3 regions of the Fictibacillus sp. WQ 8-8 genome follow, and region 1 is predicted to be linked to each of the others. Evidence: riboswitches for the same ligand, from Rfam matches in the RefSeq annotation. Region 1 holds a riboswitch; each other region holds the start of a gene.

Region 1 (5,213 bases):
GATGCGTCACCGTACAGCGGAACGCAAGCGGTCAACAAGCACATCGGACAGCGGGCTCTGGAGACGTATTGGGCGTTGAAGAAGAAGACCGAGACGGAAGCACAAGCGAAGCAATAAAAAGAAGCACTGAGCGGCGCTCAGTGCTTTAATTATGGGTTTTGGTTACTGGAAAACAATTTGCGTTAATCGTAGTTCATAATGACAAGGAAAAGATCTGCATCTTTTCCTTGTTCAGTGCATTAGCAGAATGCACAAGCACATCCGATGATAATCAAAAGCACGAACAGTACCACGATCAAAGCGAAACCACTTCCGCCTCCTGCGAATCCCATATGTGTTACCTCCTTTGTCATAAACTCCAACATCTCCCTAACACTATATGGCGCTTTGCTTTTTTTGTATGGGACAAATGCGGATAAGCTTGGAAAATAGGCGTATTTTCTCAGGCTCTTTACATCATCAGCAAACATGAAAGTTTTTTAAAAAATAGACTCTTGTACCGTTTCACACAGCCCGGCCGCTTCATATGTTATGGGTGTAGATCGTTAAATATCTCGAAAGAGGAGGTAACAAAATGTCATTTGGATGCGGTGGAAGTGGTTTCGCTCTTATTGTGGTGCTGTTCATTTTGTTAATTATCATAGGCTGTGCTTGTGCATTTTGCTAAGCCCTGATCCGGCATGAATAACAGTAAACAGAAAAGACCCCCTGATGTTTGTGTCTGGGTGGTCTTTTTTTACGTTTTCCAGTAAAGTATATATAGCAATGAGGAAAGTAAAGGAGATGTAACATGAAGAAGTACATATTGATTCTTACCGCTGTTTTTTTTCTTTGTTCTGCGTCAATTGCATCCGCCCATACCGGCCTTGAATCTTCACAGCCGGCAGAAGGTGCTGTGATCAAAGAAAACATAAGCAAGATCACGTTAACTTTTGAATCAAAAATTGAAAATTTAAGCACGATGAAAGTCACTAAGGATGGAAAACCCTTAGATGTAAAAGTGGACGTAAAGAATAACATCATGACAGGCACGGCGCCCTCACCGCTTGAAAACGGGAAGTATAAAGTAAATTACAAAATTATCGGTGCTGATGGCCATATTATCCAAAAAGATTATTCCTTTGCTGTTCAGAAGCCGAAAGAAGAGAAGGCGGTAAAAGCACCTAAAAAAGAAAAAGCAAAAGGTGAAAAGACCCAAAAAGAAGAACAACAGAAAAAAGCTGAAAAGGCGGAATCGAAGTCAAACAATGCAGCAGCCCCGCTGTTTATCGTAGTGCTGCTGATCGTGATTATCGGAGCCGTGCTGTTCATTAAACGAAGAAAATCATAATTAACACATAAAAGCAGGACCATGATTCATTCATTCATGGTCCTGCTTTCTTATCTTAAGGCCTGTTTCAAGACTTGAACGTTTTTTTGCATAAGTGATAAATAATCTTCGTTCGCCTCAGCATCCTTAGGAATAAGGGTCTCTAAGTTTCTTAATTTCAGTGTTTTTGTTCCTGTTTCATGCTCTACAACTCTGGCCAGTTTATCGCTGGCACTGTTTTCAAGAAGAACATAGTGAATATGTTTTGCTTTAACGTGTTTGATCAGGTCTTGCAGCTGTCTTTGTGACGGTTCCTGAGAAGTTGACAGTCCGGAAACTGGAATCTGTTTCAGGCCGTACCGATGTTCCCAGTATCCATAGGCAGCATGAGAAACAATAATCTCCTTATGCGGGCTTTTTTTGATCGTTTGATTGAACGAGGTATCAAGCCTTTCAAGATCCTTCTTAAGTGATAGGTAATTCTTTGTGAAGTCAGCTTTGGCTTTTGGGTTCAGCTTAATTAACGCCTGTTCGATGTTCTTGGCCATTTGGATTGAATAAACCGGATCAAGCCAAATGTGGGGATCTTTATCTCCATGTTCGTCAGGGTCCTCATCACGATGCTCCACTTTTTCCAGTGTGAGGCCCTTGGCTGCTTTTATGGATTCAACCCCTTCGTTTTTTACCGTTTCATTTACTTTATCAGCAAATCCTTCGATTCCTGTACCGTTATAGATGAATGCATCACTGTCTGATATTTTGATCATGTCTTTCGTAGACGGTTCAAAAGAATGAGCATCGGTGCCTGGAGGGATTACATTTGATACAGAAACATGCTTTCCGCCGATCCTTTTCGTAAAGTATTCCAGGGGATAAAGTGTTGTAGTTATGGTAAGCTTATGAGGGCTATTTAATTTATGTTTAGTGCCATTCGCGCAGCCAGATAGTATCAGTGATCCTATGATCATAAACGTCAAGGCCGCATAGTGTCTTTTCATATGAGTGCTCCTTCCAAATGCATCAAAAATAATTCATCTTATTATAACGGAAACATTACGTTTTGCAAAGCGTATTTGTTCCGATTTATTTTTGAGCATGCAAAAGGATAGACTTCTGGCCATGAATAAAGGATAATACATCCATTACAACCTTTGGGAAAGGGGAAGCAAATGAGTGTAGAAGATCATAAAAGACAGGCTCCTTCTTCTGTCTGCTGCAAAATTATTACTGTGAGTGATACGAGAACAGAAGAAACCGATCGCAGCGGCACTCTTATAAAAGAGCAGTTAACGCTGAACGGCCATACAGTGGGAGACTATGTAATTGTAAAAGATGAGCGAGGGGAAATCGAATCTGCTGTCTTGGCTGGGTGTGAAGCAAGTGATATCCAGGCTATTTTAATTAATGGCGGGACCGGCATTGCTGCCAGGGATGTTACCATTGAAACGCTAAAACCATTGTTTACAAAGGAAATTACAGGTTTTGGCGAGCTTTTCAGGGTGTTAAGTTATACCGAGGATATTGGATCTGCAGCCATTCTGAGCAGAGCAGCGGCAGGAGTTGTTGGCTCCACAGCGGTTTTTGCAATGCCCGGATCTACAGGAGCGGCAGCTTTAGCCATGAAAAAGCTGATTCTCCCCGAGGTCTCTCATGTCATTCGGGAAATCAATAAAGATTTATAAAGAAGAAAAACAAGTCAGATCTTCCGTTTAGTGGTCATAAATGTATACTCTATCCAATAAATTTCAGTAAAGAGCCATGAATGCTGAAACTATTTAATTGGATCCACGTATACTATACTATGAAAACGCTTTAACGGGAGGAAATGATGGGCGGATTATTGCGGAAAGCCGTTGAAGAGAGGAAGAATTTCCTTATTCAGATGTTAAAGAAAAACGGGATAAGCAAAGAAGTGGAAGCAGAGCTTTCCACATGGCCATTGACTGAATTGGAAGAAGAATATAAAAGCTGGCTTTTTCAGCAAAATTATGGGGTGGACCCTGGCAAAAAAAGTTTAAATAAAACACAGTGAGGAAATAGACAATAGAACATATGTGTCCTTCTTAGGGCTTTTTTTGTGTGATGGCTTATTACTGCTCATCTATTTTATTTTTTGTTATAGTAGAAAAGAACGGCTGCATTTTATGGTTAAAGGAGATCACAGCATGAACATAGCTTTTTATCTATTGCCTAAAGAAGAGGTTAAATATTTGAATCCTGAATCGACCATCAGGCAGGCATTGGAGAAGCTTTCTTATCACAAATATACATCTGTTCCCCTTGTTTCAGAGGAAGGGCAGTATGTCGGTACGCTCACAGAAGGGGATCTGCTTTGGAAATTGAAAGAAGCGTTCGACCTTGGCTTCTACGATGTGGTGAAAACAAAACTGAAGGATGTTCCACAGCGTGTGAACAACATCTCAGTATCAATCAATTCAAATATGGAAGATTTAATTACGTTGGCAACTGACCAGAACTTTATTCCGGTGACTGACGACGACGGGCATTTTATTGGGATTATCCGCCGCCGGGACATCATTAAGTACTGCGCAAATACAATATGGAATAACAAAATAAATGAAAACTAGGTGTTGACAAATACTATATTTAGTGTGAAAGTAAATGTATTAAACTAAATATAGTATTTGAAACAAGAGGTGTCTTGTAAGACTTAATAGGGAATCCGGTAAAACAATCCGGAGCTGTCCCCGCAACTGTCATGTGGACGAAATGAGAATCCACTGTGTAAGAAACGCGCACGATCGTGTGGCTTTTACATGGGAAGGCTCAGAGTAGGAGGAAGCATTAGCCAGTAGACCTGCCTTTTTGTTTCACGATTTTGATTCTTCGGGGATTGAGAAGCAAAAACGGCACACTTTACTGCTATTTTTGATTCTTATAACTCGTGTCGTTTTTTTAGGCTCATCCACTGGATGGGCCTTTTTATTTTGCGGATTTTTAGAGGAGGAGATTTGACTTTGGTTATAGCAGGCGGAACAGATCATCTTGTTATGAATTGGCTGGATGAAATTCTATTGGGCTTTCCCCAGCTTGATAAAAAGGAAGAGTATACAGTACAGGTAGGCTATTATGCTGATAAAAGCAATTCTCAAACAGAAGCGATGAATATGGCTATTTTGCATGCACTTGAAAGAATTTCAATGCATGAGCCGGATTGGACCTTCGTCGCAGGAAGAATTCATCTTAAAAAAATCTACTCGGATGCAGTAAAAAACAGGGGGAGCCAAGGAGTTCATGGATATGGCCACTTCTATGGATTAATTCGTACACTGACAGACAAAGGAATCTATGATAAGAACCTGTTAAGCAGCTATTCACCAGAAGAAATAGATGAGCTTGAAGCGATGATTGTCCCTCAAAGGGATGAACTTTTTACATATATAGGACTTCGTACATTGGCTGACCGTTATCTTGCCAAATCGCATGAAGGCAAAGTGTTTGAATTGCCTCAGGAACGTTTTATGATCATCGCGATGTCCTTGATGTCCAACGAACCTTCAGACCGCCGCATGGAGCTGATTAAAGAAGCGTACTGGGCAATGTCGAACCTGTATATGACCGTGGCAACTCCTACACTTGCCAATGCGGGTAAAAGCTATGGCCAGCTGTCAAGCTGCTTCATCGATACGATGGATGACAGCCTTCGAGGAATCTATGATTCTACAACAGATGCAGCAACGCTCTCGAAAGGCGGAGGCGGGATCTCCGTTTACCTTGGCAAGATCAGAAGCCTTGGTTCAGAAATAAGAGGATTCAAGGGCAATTCATCGGGCATTATTCCATGGGCGAAGCTGTTGAACCAGACAGCGGTCAGTGTCGATCAGCTTGGACAGAGAAAGGGAGCTATCGCCATCTACTACAATGTGTTCGGCAAAGATCTTTT
Region 2 (5,213 bases), 130 kb from region 1:
AAGATGATTCTCCAATCTCTGAACTTTTCACGGATACAAAACGCCGACCATTATAGTTAACCATTTAACGCGTCCTCCCTTTAAAGTTTTAAAGACAATGATAACAAAAAAATATGTATTTGAAAACAGAAAATTCCGTTTTTTTAATCAAAAAGTAAAAACAGGCCCGATTTTGAGAAAAAGGACCTGTCTTTTTGTCATTTATCAAGCTTTTTTCTTTTTGCGCTTTTCATACCGCTCCTTTGCTTGCTGATAGCGATGAATTTCTTCTTGGTTCACGGGCACGAGGGGAGGGACCGGTGACGGCCTGCCCTCCGCATCTACGGCAAGCATGGTAAACAGGGCCCTTGACGTAAGCCGTTTTTCGCCTGTTAGAAGGTTTTCAGATTCTACTTTAACGAAAATTTCCATGGATGTTCGGTGGGCGCATGTGACATAAGCTTCAAGATTAATAGCTTCACCGGTTTTGATCGGGCCAAGAAATTCAAAGGAATCACTCGAAACAGTCACGACCGGTTTACGGCAATGCCGCATGGCAGTTATGCAGGCGATCTTGTCTACATAAGCCATGACTTTTCCGCCGAAGACAGTATGGTGGTGATTCGTATCCGGCGGGAAAACTAAATCTGTTAAGCAGGTTTTCGATTGCTGGACGGTCTTTGCTTCAGAAGGAAAGGAGGCAGGTATTTGAGAAGCCATGTTACGAGACTGCCTCTTTCTTTCTGACCAGAGCCGCAGCAGCTGTCATATTTTTGAGAGATTGAATGGTTTCTGATATGTTTCTTGTTTTCAGTCCGCAATCAGGATTTACCCATACCTGGTCTTCGTGCAATACTTCGAGAGTTTTTTCAATCATCACCCTCATCTCTTCAATTTCAGGTATTCGAGGGCTGTGAATATCATAAACCCCAAGGCCGATTCCTTTTTCGTATGACTGCCAAGTAAAGGCAGAGACTAGCTCACCATGGCTTCTGGATGTTTCAAGAGAAATCACATCGGCATCCAGCTTGCTGATGACGCCAAGAAACTCGTTAAAATCGCAATAGCACATATGGGTGTGGATCTGCGTGGTTTCCTTTACAGTGCAGGTGGTCAGCAAAAAGCAGTTAACAGACCAGTCTATATAATGCTGCCACTTGCTTTTCTTCAGCGGCAGGCCCTCTCTTAATGCAGGTTCATCTACTTGGATCATGGTAATGCCGGCAGATTCCAGTGCAAGCACTTCTTTTTGCAGGGCATTTGCTATTTGATAACAGACATTCTCTCTTGAAATATCATCTCGGACAAAGGACCAGTTTAAGATGGTCACCGGCCCGGTCAGCATTCCTTTTACCGGTTTATCGGTCAGAGACTGTGCATACACACTTTCGTTTACGGTCATTGGTTCACTGAAATCGACATCACCGTAGATGACAGGCGGTTTAACGCAGCGAGATCCATAGGACTGAACCCATCCATTCTCTAAGAAAGCAAACCCGTTAAGTTTTTGTCCGAAAAATTCCACCATGTCTGTTCGTTCAAACTCCCCATGAACAAGAACATCTAAGCCAATATCTTCCTGGATTTTAATCCACTTTTCAATTTGGCTTTTAACAAATTGATCATACTGTGCTTTCGTCCATTCCCCTCGCTTATGTTTCCCCCGGGCCTGCTTTACTTCCGCGGTCTGTGGAAAGCTTCCAATGGTTGTCGTAGGGAGGAGAGGGAGGTTCCAAACTTCCTGCTGTTTTTGTTTTCTGTTCATGTACGGCTGATTCCGCTTAAGGTCTTTGCCTTGAGCTTTTTCAACCTCCCATAAAACCTCCGTCCGGTTTCTTGCCGGAGAGCTGTTTAGCAAGTAAAGAGCATCATCATACTTCTTTATTGCTTCTTGTTGCGAAGGTGATGACAGCAATCGCAGTTCTTCCAGTTTTTCGTCAGCAAAGGCAAGACTGTTGTATAGTTCTTGCAGAAGGGAATGCTCGTGTTTGGCTGAAACAGGGACATGAAGCAAGCTGCAGGAAGGCTGGATCCATATTCGTTCGGATGCAGCCAGTTCTTCAAGCTGGAGTATAAGCTCTTGCTTTTGGCTCAAATTAGCACGCCATATATTTCTGCCGTCAAGTATGCCTGCACCCAGCACTTTATCCTCTGGGAACCCATGCAGACGCATCTCATCCAGTGTTTTTTCGCCATGGACAAAATCCAGTCCGATCCCCTGGACAGGAAACTGAATGATTTCTTTGTAATGCTCTGCGCTCTCAAAGTACGTCTGCAGCATAATATTAAGACCGGAAGCGGCTTTATGGAACTGTTCATAGATTTTCTTGGATGCTGATAATTCTTCTTCGGATAGGGAAGTAACGAGAATGGGCTCGTCGATTTGAATCCATTGGGCGCCCGCCTGTTCCAGTTCCTGAAGAATTCGGCAGTATAACGGGACAAGTTGGGAAAGCAGCGTGTCTTCCTGTTCGGGAAGGTATCCTTTTGCACATTTTATAAAAGTAACAGGCCCGACAATAACCGGTTTTCCTTCAATCCCAAGCTTCTCCTTTGCTTCCTTGTAAGCGGTAAGAGGCCTGTTTTCCACTAACCTCGGCGCACGGTCTTCCCATTCCGGCACGATATAATGGTAGTTTGTGTTAAACCATTTGGTCATTTCACACGCGACGGCTTCTTGTTTTCCTCTTGCCATGCCAAAGTAAAGGGAGAGAGGGTTTTCCACTGCTTCAAATCTTTTTGGCACCAGCCCGAACATCACTGACATATCGAGCATGTGATCATAAAGTGTAAAATCATTGACTGGAATAATATCTATGCCCATGTCTTTTTGCTTTTGCAGATTTGCAAGCCTGATCTGTTCCATCTGCTGCAGAAAACTGGCTTCCGTCAGTTCTCCTTTCCAAAATGCTTCCAGTGCTCTTTTCCACTCCCGATTGCTGCCGATACGGGGATATCCCAAGTTGCTCGTTTTCATGTGTCATCTCTCCATTCTTTTAGATACTAAATATGGCAATAAAAACAAAAAAGCATTCCCAACGCCAGTGACAGAACGTTAGAAATGCCTAAAAAAGGGTAGAGTAAACCCCATTGTATGCAAGAATCTAACACCTCCCTATCTCCCGTAGGTTAAAACAGTGTTGTTGAAACAAGGCAGGTCTCCTGACTCAAGGGTTCTATACCGAGCTGCATCCCTTCCCAGCCTGCCGGCCAGTGGTCATTATGAGCTCGTTTCCTTTTACAGTGGCGGGACCGTGCCGGATTTTCACCGGGCTTCCCTTTTCATCCTTTGCGTTTGTGCAATGGAACCTTGTCTCCACTATTATGTAATTTGATTTTGAAAATTTAGACAAGCCTATCATATCTAAAATAGGAAGTCAACGCATCAAAAGCAGAGAGAAGATGTGGAAATACTTTACTTCCAGCTATCTATATCGGTAAATGTTGTTTATAATAAAGGTGGATAACTATGAAAATAATAAAGGCAGGATGATAGAATGATAGGGAGAAACAGATTTGGAATCCGCGCAAAAATTTTTGTCGGATATCTAGTGATTATTCTTTGTCTGATCGTATCAATAGTAGCAGTAAATAATCAGATTGCCTCTATGCAAAAAGAGCGGAATTTTATTATCAACCATGACATAGAAATTCATTCGCTGACAAACGAGATTGAAAAGCAGGTTCTCGATATGGAAAACGGGCAGCGCGGTTTTATTATTACCGGGGATGAGAGCTATCTTAAACCCTTTAACCTGGCAGTGAACAGTTTGGAAAACGATTATAAAAAGCTCTATGGGCTGATTGCCGATAATCCAGCACAGCAAAATAGGCTCGAGGAAATTAATAAATCCATTCACAATTGGCTCCAGACAACAGGAAATCCGTCCATTCAGCTGAAGAAGGAAAACAAGGATGGAGAAGTTCTCTCTCTTATTAAAAAAGATGTAGGCAGCCAAAGTGTAGAACAGATCCGCAGCCAGTTTGACACGTTCAGAACCACTGAAAAAGGCTTGACGAAAGAACGGGCGGACAGGCTTGACGAGCAGAACAAATTCCTGAAAACAGGGCTCTTTTCTTTATTGGTTATTGTTGTGGCTGTTTCATCACTTATTGCGTCTTTTGTTTCAGGCTCGATCATTAATACCATTAAGGCTGTTGTAAGTTCCATTACGGCTATGTCATCTAACGGTGACGTTACCCAGCGTATACATGTAAAAACGAAAGATGAAATCAAAGACCTGGCTGAAGCGACCAATGAACTGCTTGATAAAGTCGAGCAGAGGGAATGGCTGCAGTCCAGCACGAATCAGGTAGTCGAAAGATATCAGGGAACATCTACGATTAAAGTGCTGGGAGAGAAATTTGTTACAGGTGTTGCCCACTTAACGCAGGCCTCCATGGGTGCTCTCTATATCCGGGAAGGGAGCGGAGAACAATCCCGATACGTAAAAAAAGGTTCGTTTTCAGAGCCGATCGGAGAACCTGGGCGAGCGGCGTTTAAACAGGGGGAAGGCCTTATCGGGCAATGTGTGTCTGAGAAACGCATCCTTGTGGTGGACAGGCTGCCGGCAGATTATCAAGTCATTGGTACAGGGCTTGGAGAAGTTCGTCCTAAGAGCTTGCTGATTGCCCCTGTTCTGAATGAGCAGGAAGTGATCGCAGTTTTGGAACTTGCTTCACTTGACACATTTACAGAACAGCACATTGAGCTGATCGAAAACGCAACAAAAACTTTTGGCCTGACCATCGACAGTGTGATTGGCAGAATGGAAATTGTCCGCCTGCTGAAAGAATCTCAGGCGATGACAGAAGAACTTCAAGCACAATCCGAAGAGCTTCAGACACAATCCGAAGAACTGCAGATGCAATCCGAAGAACTGCGCATGATTAATGAGCAGCTTGAACAGCGTTCCATTGAAGCAGAAGGAAAATCGGCAGAACTTCAGAACGCAAAAGTACAGCTTGAAGAAAAAGCCAAGCAGCTGACATTAAGCTCCAGGTACAAGTCTGAATTTCTTGCCAATATGTCACATGAGCTGAGAACACCGCTTAACAGTATCCTGATCCTTTCTGAGATGCTTGCTGAGAATTCTTCAAATAGCCTTTCTTCTGAAGATGAGGAGTTTGCGAGGGTGATTCACTCCTCAGGCCAAGACCTGCTTAACCTGATTAACGATATTCTGGATCTTTCAAAAGTCGAAGCAGGTAAACTTGAAATGTATTTCAGCGAG
Region 3 (5,213 bases), on a different contig from region 1:
CCAGCTTCCGCGGTTAAGTGCCTGGTCCATAAGAGAAATCATTTTGCCAAAACCTCTTACCGGATGCGGCAGCCAGCGAGGGTCTCCGATGAGCTGGTCGATGATCAAAGCGAGTATAAGGGATAATAAATGAAGAGCAATGATCATGTTTGCGCCATTCTCTTTCTATAGTTTTCGATCGCTTTTCCCACCGTCTGATAGACCGTATGGCCAATTGCTTTTCCAATCGGTGTAATCGTACCAGCGTACCTCATTTTTTCTCCTTCCTGGGTCGATGCGATGCAAAGGCTGTCTGTCGAAGTACCTGTAGCAATCGTTCCAGTAATAGGATCTTTAATTCCATAGTCTCTGAGAGCGCTCGACTTTGCTTCTGTCGCTGTCATCATCGCCTGAACAAATGCCTCATCGGTTAGCTCTCCCTCAATAAAGAGCCAGATGTTAATCGTACCAATCGCCACAGTATCATCCTTCCGCTGCCACGATTGTGCAGCATCTACCGCATTGGATGTTCCTGCTGTTGCTGCAGCAAGGATCTTGATTCCTTCTTTTTCTACGGATACCATACCTGCATCCTCAAGCCGTGCTGCTGTCATCATTCCAATGGTCTCGTTGGGGTTGACAGGAAGGGAGTGAAGATACGCTTCATATTCAGAATGTGCATCGTCATAATTGTAGTTTTTATCCACATGACGGTTAACAAACGTATTCGCCCAGCAGAACCCTCCGCCGATCAGGGCAGAAGACATCGTTTTTAAAAAATAGGGGCTTCGGAACACCATCGCTTCACTTGTGGTTTGAAGCTCAATATCTTCTATTTTCTTTTGTTCCTCACGTTCACCAGGCACCAGCGCGATCAGAGGCTTCGGCTTCTGCGGATGCTCCTGTCTGCTCAGCTTCGTATCATAAACACCTTCCAGCAGGATGCTGTCCATAATGTCACCAGGCTTTCCGACCGCCTTCTCCTTTCCGTCATCGAGAAGAAGAACCTGGTCACAGTACAGACTGGCAATATTCAAATCATGCAATATGGCAACAACCGACAACTGGCAGCCCTGCACCCAATCTTTCAGCAAGTCCATGAGTTTCATTTGATAGGAAAGATCAAGATGGTTTGTCGGTTCATCGAGCAGCAGAATCTCCGGTTCCTGCGCAAGCGCCTTAGCTAAAAGAACCCGCTGCCGTTCCCCGCCGCTTAGGGATTGAATACTTTTCTCCGCAAAATGCTGGACGCCTGTAAACTCCATGGATCGCTGGACCATCTCTTCATCCTTCGGCGATGATTGTTTCAGCAATCCTCTGTAAAAGGGATACCGGCCGAGCGCCACCACTTCGCGGACGGTAAAATCAAACGAGCTTTCCGCATGCTGAGGAAGAACGGCAATAATTTTTGCCAATTCTTTTGCAGAGTAGCTGCTGATCGGCTTTCCTTTTATAAGAACCTCACCTGATTGCGGGGAAAGCATTCCGTTCATCATTTTCATGAGAGTGGTCTTCCCGCTCCCGTTTGGTCCGATGATGCCGGTTATTTTTCCTCTTTCAATGGAAAAAGAAAGATCTTTTACGACGGGCTTTCCGTCATATCCTCCAGTAAGCTGCTGGATCTGGATCATGTGGTCACCTTCTTTCGACGATAGCGAATAAAGATTAAGGCAAAGATCGGACTTCCGATAATCGCTGTCAAGACACCGATCGGCAGCTCCGTCGGCGCGATGATCGTTCGGGCGATGAGATCAACCAGAACGAGAAACACCCCGCCCAGAAGCGTGGACAGCGGCAGCAGATGGCGATGATCTACTCCCCATATCATGCGGGCCATGTGGGGGATGACAAGACCGACAAACCCGATGGTGCCTGACACCGCTACTGCAGATCCCGTCAGAAGCGAAGCCCCGAACAGTACGAGTGACGTATGTTTTTTCACGTCAACACCAATGGTTTTTGCATCCTGCTGGCCAAAGGAAAGCGCATTTAATTCACGAGCACTTGCCAGAAGAATCAAAAGCCCTGCGGCCAAAAACGGAGCGATGAGCTGAACATACGGCCATCCTCTCATGGATACGCTGCCGAGCAGCCAGCCGATGATCTGCCTTAATTCATCACCGGTCAGAGCGATTAAAAGAGACGTTACAGCACCTATAAATGAGCTGCTTAAAATCCCTGCCAAAATAATCGTCTCAACAGACAGGCTGCGCTGCACAAGGCGAGCAAAATATATAACCCCAACAAGGGTAAGAAAGCCGGTAATGATGCTCACCACCGGAAGTGTAAAACTTCCCAGTATAGGCAGCTGAATGCCAAAGAACAGCACAGCCACAGCGCCCAAAGCAGAACCGGATGAAACACCCAGCGTATAAGGATCGGCCAGAGGATTTTTCAGCAGCCCCTGAAATGCCGTTCCCGCCAGCGCCAATGAGCAGCCGACAAGCATAGCGAGCACGACTCGCGGAAAGCGGATCTCCATGACGATATTAACAATCGAAGAATCAATGGATGCTGGTACGGGATAGTGGAAAAGCTTCGCTCCTAAAATCTGCACCACATGAAAAAGGGGGATAGGTATAGAACCTACCGATATCCCCAAGGCAACAGCTAAGCCCAACAGCAGAAACACTGCTGTATATGAAACGATGATTTTACTTTTTGTATACTTCCGGATAGATGGCTTTTGCAAGCTCCTCCACTCCTTCAATCAATCGCGGTCCCGGACGTGTCACCTTATCAGAGTGCACATCATAAATTTCTTTGTTTTTTACCGCAGGAACGTCCTTCCAGGCTTTACGGGCCATAATCTGTTCCACCGGCTTTTTGGAGTAATAGCCGTACGTTGTGACGATCGCGTCCGGTTTGTATTTGACAGGCTGCTCTTCAGATACCTTCGCCCATCCCTTCAATTCCCCAGCCGCATTTTTGGCATGAATGGCGTTCAGCATTTCATCAATGAATGTACCCTTGCCGGCAGTAAAAATCTCCGGAGCTGGAGCAACCTCAACCCAAACTTTTTTTTCTTTCTTTACTTGTTTTGCTTTTTCCTTGATCGCTGACAGATCATCCTTCATGGATTTTACAATCTTGTCACCTTGTTTTTGAGTGCCCGTTGCTTTAGCGATCATGTCGATGGACTTGTATGTATCCGTAAAGTTCTGCGCATCATTGATCACAACTACTTTGATGCCGGCATTCTTAAGCTGATCAATTCCCTGCTTGGAAGTATGCGCACTGGAGGCATGAGCAAGGACGAGATCAGGCTTTAAGCCAACAATCTTTTCCACGTTAAAATCCAATCCGCCGATTTTAGGCTTTTTCACAGCTGCTTCTGGATAGTTGTCAAAGTCAGAAACGCCGACAATTTCTTTATCCAAGCCAAGTGCAAATGCGACCTCTGTATTACTCGGTATGAGCGAGACGATTTTTTTGGGTTTCTTATCAATTTTTACATTCTCGCCCGCCGCATCTTTTATCGTTACGGGAAATTCACTCTTTACCTGATTGGCACCGTTTTCCTTTTTGTCTGTTGACTGATTTCCAGCCGAACAACCGGCAATGATGGCGATTACGAGTATCAGCATCATCGCAATTTGTGTAAACTTCTTCAATTCCTTCACGCTCCTGTATGTATCATTTAGCTGGGATTGTGCAAAACAAAAAAAGCCCTCCCTTCGGAGAGCGAATCAACAGTTAATCAATAAATGATTACAATTGCTTCACCTTTTCCTCGAAGGTTCGCACAGGCAATTAAGGCAGGTCTCCTGACTCTCGATCAACAATCTTCTTTTCCTTCCCATCCTTTGACAGAACAGTGGAAACATAAGAAGATTTCCCGATTACAGTGGCGGGACCGTGCTGGACTTGAACCAGCTTCCCTTTTAACGTTTTATTTGAAATAAAACGGACCTTAACCGCATATTCAGCTATATCCATTATACCTCTTACCGGCAAAATGAAAAGTTTAATTTATGTTCAATGATGCCCGGGACTTCGGGCTGACTTCCAGCCAGTCGCTCTTGAGCAGGCCCATAACATGTATATCAAAATACTGATCTTTGTCAAAGTAGGCTTGCCTTCTGACGCCTTCCTTTTGAAACCCCAGGGATTTCAGGAGCTTCAGGCTTTTTGTGTTATATTCGTAGACCTCAGCATCAATCCTGTAGGTCTCATGCTGAAACAGGTGCTGAAAGATGCCTGCAAGTGCTTCCCCCATGTATCCTTTTCCTTGTTCGGCACCGAGTCCGAACCGAAGCCAGCCATAACGCTGCGAGCTTCCCATCCAGTTGAAACGGACGTACCCAACAGGCTGCGAGCTCCTCTTTTCGATGATCATCAAGTAAGATTCGTTCAGCTGGCTTAAGCTTTTCTCAATATCCTGCCTTTGATTGCCTTCATTAATTATGGTCATAGAACCTGTAGACATTTTCCGAAAGAGAGGGCCGCTTTTCCATTGTGCGATGACAGAGGCATCACTCACCGTAATTTCCCTGATCTTCAGTCTTTCAAATTCAAGCTTCATTTTCGGCATGTTCCAAGCCTCCCCGTTTGTACCGAGTATGAAATGATTTATTTTATCATAATATGCAGCTCCTCAAATTTAAAGATGATATCTCCTGTCTTTATAGGTTCCCGTGTGAGGTAGGTTTAGAGATTTGAGGATTTTTTCGGATATTGAACGGGATGATAGGGATAGAAAGGATCTGAGTTCACGGTTTGTGATTGTTGGGCTTATGAGAAGTTTATAGTCTTCCAGAGAGTGTCGGTGGGCGTGCTCGGAGGAATGATTACAGAATGGACAAAGCCATTTAACAGCATATGTTTTATTCATGCCAATGGCAAAGCAAGATGGGCAATGAACGCCTTTTAAAACATCGTTTGGCGATACCTGAAACTTTGCTAGTATGTCCGGATCATAATGGACGTGGTTTTTGTAAAGTTGTTTTACCGCTCTATTGATTTCTTTATCCGTCATAGCTGGTTTGGCGTAATGGGTTTGCATGGTTGTGATTACTGATGGGGGGCTTGCACTGTGGATAATGCTGCGGGAAAGATCAGGAATCAGAGGATTTTTTATAAGCGTATAAGGACTGCTCACGACGACGAGGGTTTCAATTGGAACGGGTGGGAGCTTTCTAGCTGCTAGCCAAGATGAAAGCCGGTTCTTTTGACGCTCTACCTGCAAGAGAGGATCTGGAAAGGCTTCTTCCTTATCATTATTTGTTCGGATC

Evidence for each region. Region 1 has a riboswitch for cobalamin ahead of M1K46_RS07030 (ribonucleoside-diphosphate reductase subunit alpha). Riboswitches for the same ligand answer to the same signal wherever they lie in the genome.
Region 2: another riboswitch for cobalamin. It lies ahead of metE (5-methyltetrahydropteroyltriglutamate--homocysteine S-methyltransferase); the one in region 1 lies ahead of M1K46_RS07030 (ribonucleoside-diphosphate reductase subunit alpha).
Region 3: another riboswitch for cobalamin. It lies ahead of M1K46_RS01135 (ABC transporter substrate-binding protein); the one in region 1 lies ahead of M1K46_RS07030 (ribonucleoside-diphosphate reductase subunit alpha).

What each region holds. Positions count from the first base shown of each region.
Region 1 covers NZ_JAMXKG010000003.1:320,228-325,440, forward strand. Annotated here, with positions in the region: gene M1K46_RS06990 (peptidoglycan D,D-transpeptidase FtsI family protein) at 1-117, shown strand, start outside; gene M1K46_RS06995 (YjcZ family sporulation protein) at 240-353, opposite strand; gene M1K46_RS07000 (YjcZ family sporulation protein) at 575-667, shown strand; gene M1K46_RS07005 (copper resistance CopC family protein) at 791-1,330, shown strand; gene M1K46_RS07010 (metal ABC transporter solute-binding protein, Zn/Mn family) at 1,381-2,307, opposite strand; gene M1K46_RS07015 (MogA/MoaB family molybdenum cofactor biosynthesis protein) at 2,479-2,991, shown strand; gene M1K46_RS07020 (Fur-regulated basic protein FbpA) at 3,138-3,341, shown strand; gene M1K46_RS07025 (CBS domain-containing protein) at 3,475-3,897, shown strand; cobalamin riboswitch at 3,948-4,149, shown strand; gene M1K46_RS07030 (ribonucleoside-diphosphate reductase subunit alpha) at 4,321-5,213, shown strand, end outside.
Region 2 covers NZ_JAMXKG010000003.1:191,623-196,835, forward strand. Annotated here, with positions in the region: gene M1K46_RS06305 (n-acetylglutamate synthase) at 1-64, opposite strand, end outside; gene M1K46_RS06310 (acyl-CoA thioesterase) at 205-699, opposite strand; gene metE (5-methyltetrahydropteroyltriglutamate--homocysteine S-methyltransferase) at 701-2,956, opposite strand; cobalamin riboswitch at 3,115-3,307, opposite strand; gene M1K46_RS06320 (CHASE3 domain-containing protein) at 3,477-5,213, shown strand, end outside.
Region 3 covers NZ_JAMXKG010000001.1:213,818-219,030, forward strand. Annotated here, with positions in the region: gene cbiB (adenosylcobinamide-phosphate synthase CbiB) at 1-147, opposite strand, end outside; gene M1K46_RS01125 (heme ABC transporter ATP-binding protein) at 144-1,610, opposite strand; gene M1K46_RS01130 (FecCD family ABC transporter permease) at 1,607-2,671, opposite strand; gene M1K46_RS01135 (ABC transporter substrate-binding protein) at 2,634-3,593, opposite strand; cobalamin riboswitch at 3,720-3,910, opposite strand; gene M1K46_RS01140 (GNAT family N-acetyltransferase) at 3,947-4,513, opposite strand; gene M1K46_RS01145 (nuclease-related domain-containing protein) at 4,583-5,213, opposite strand, start outside.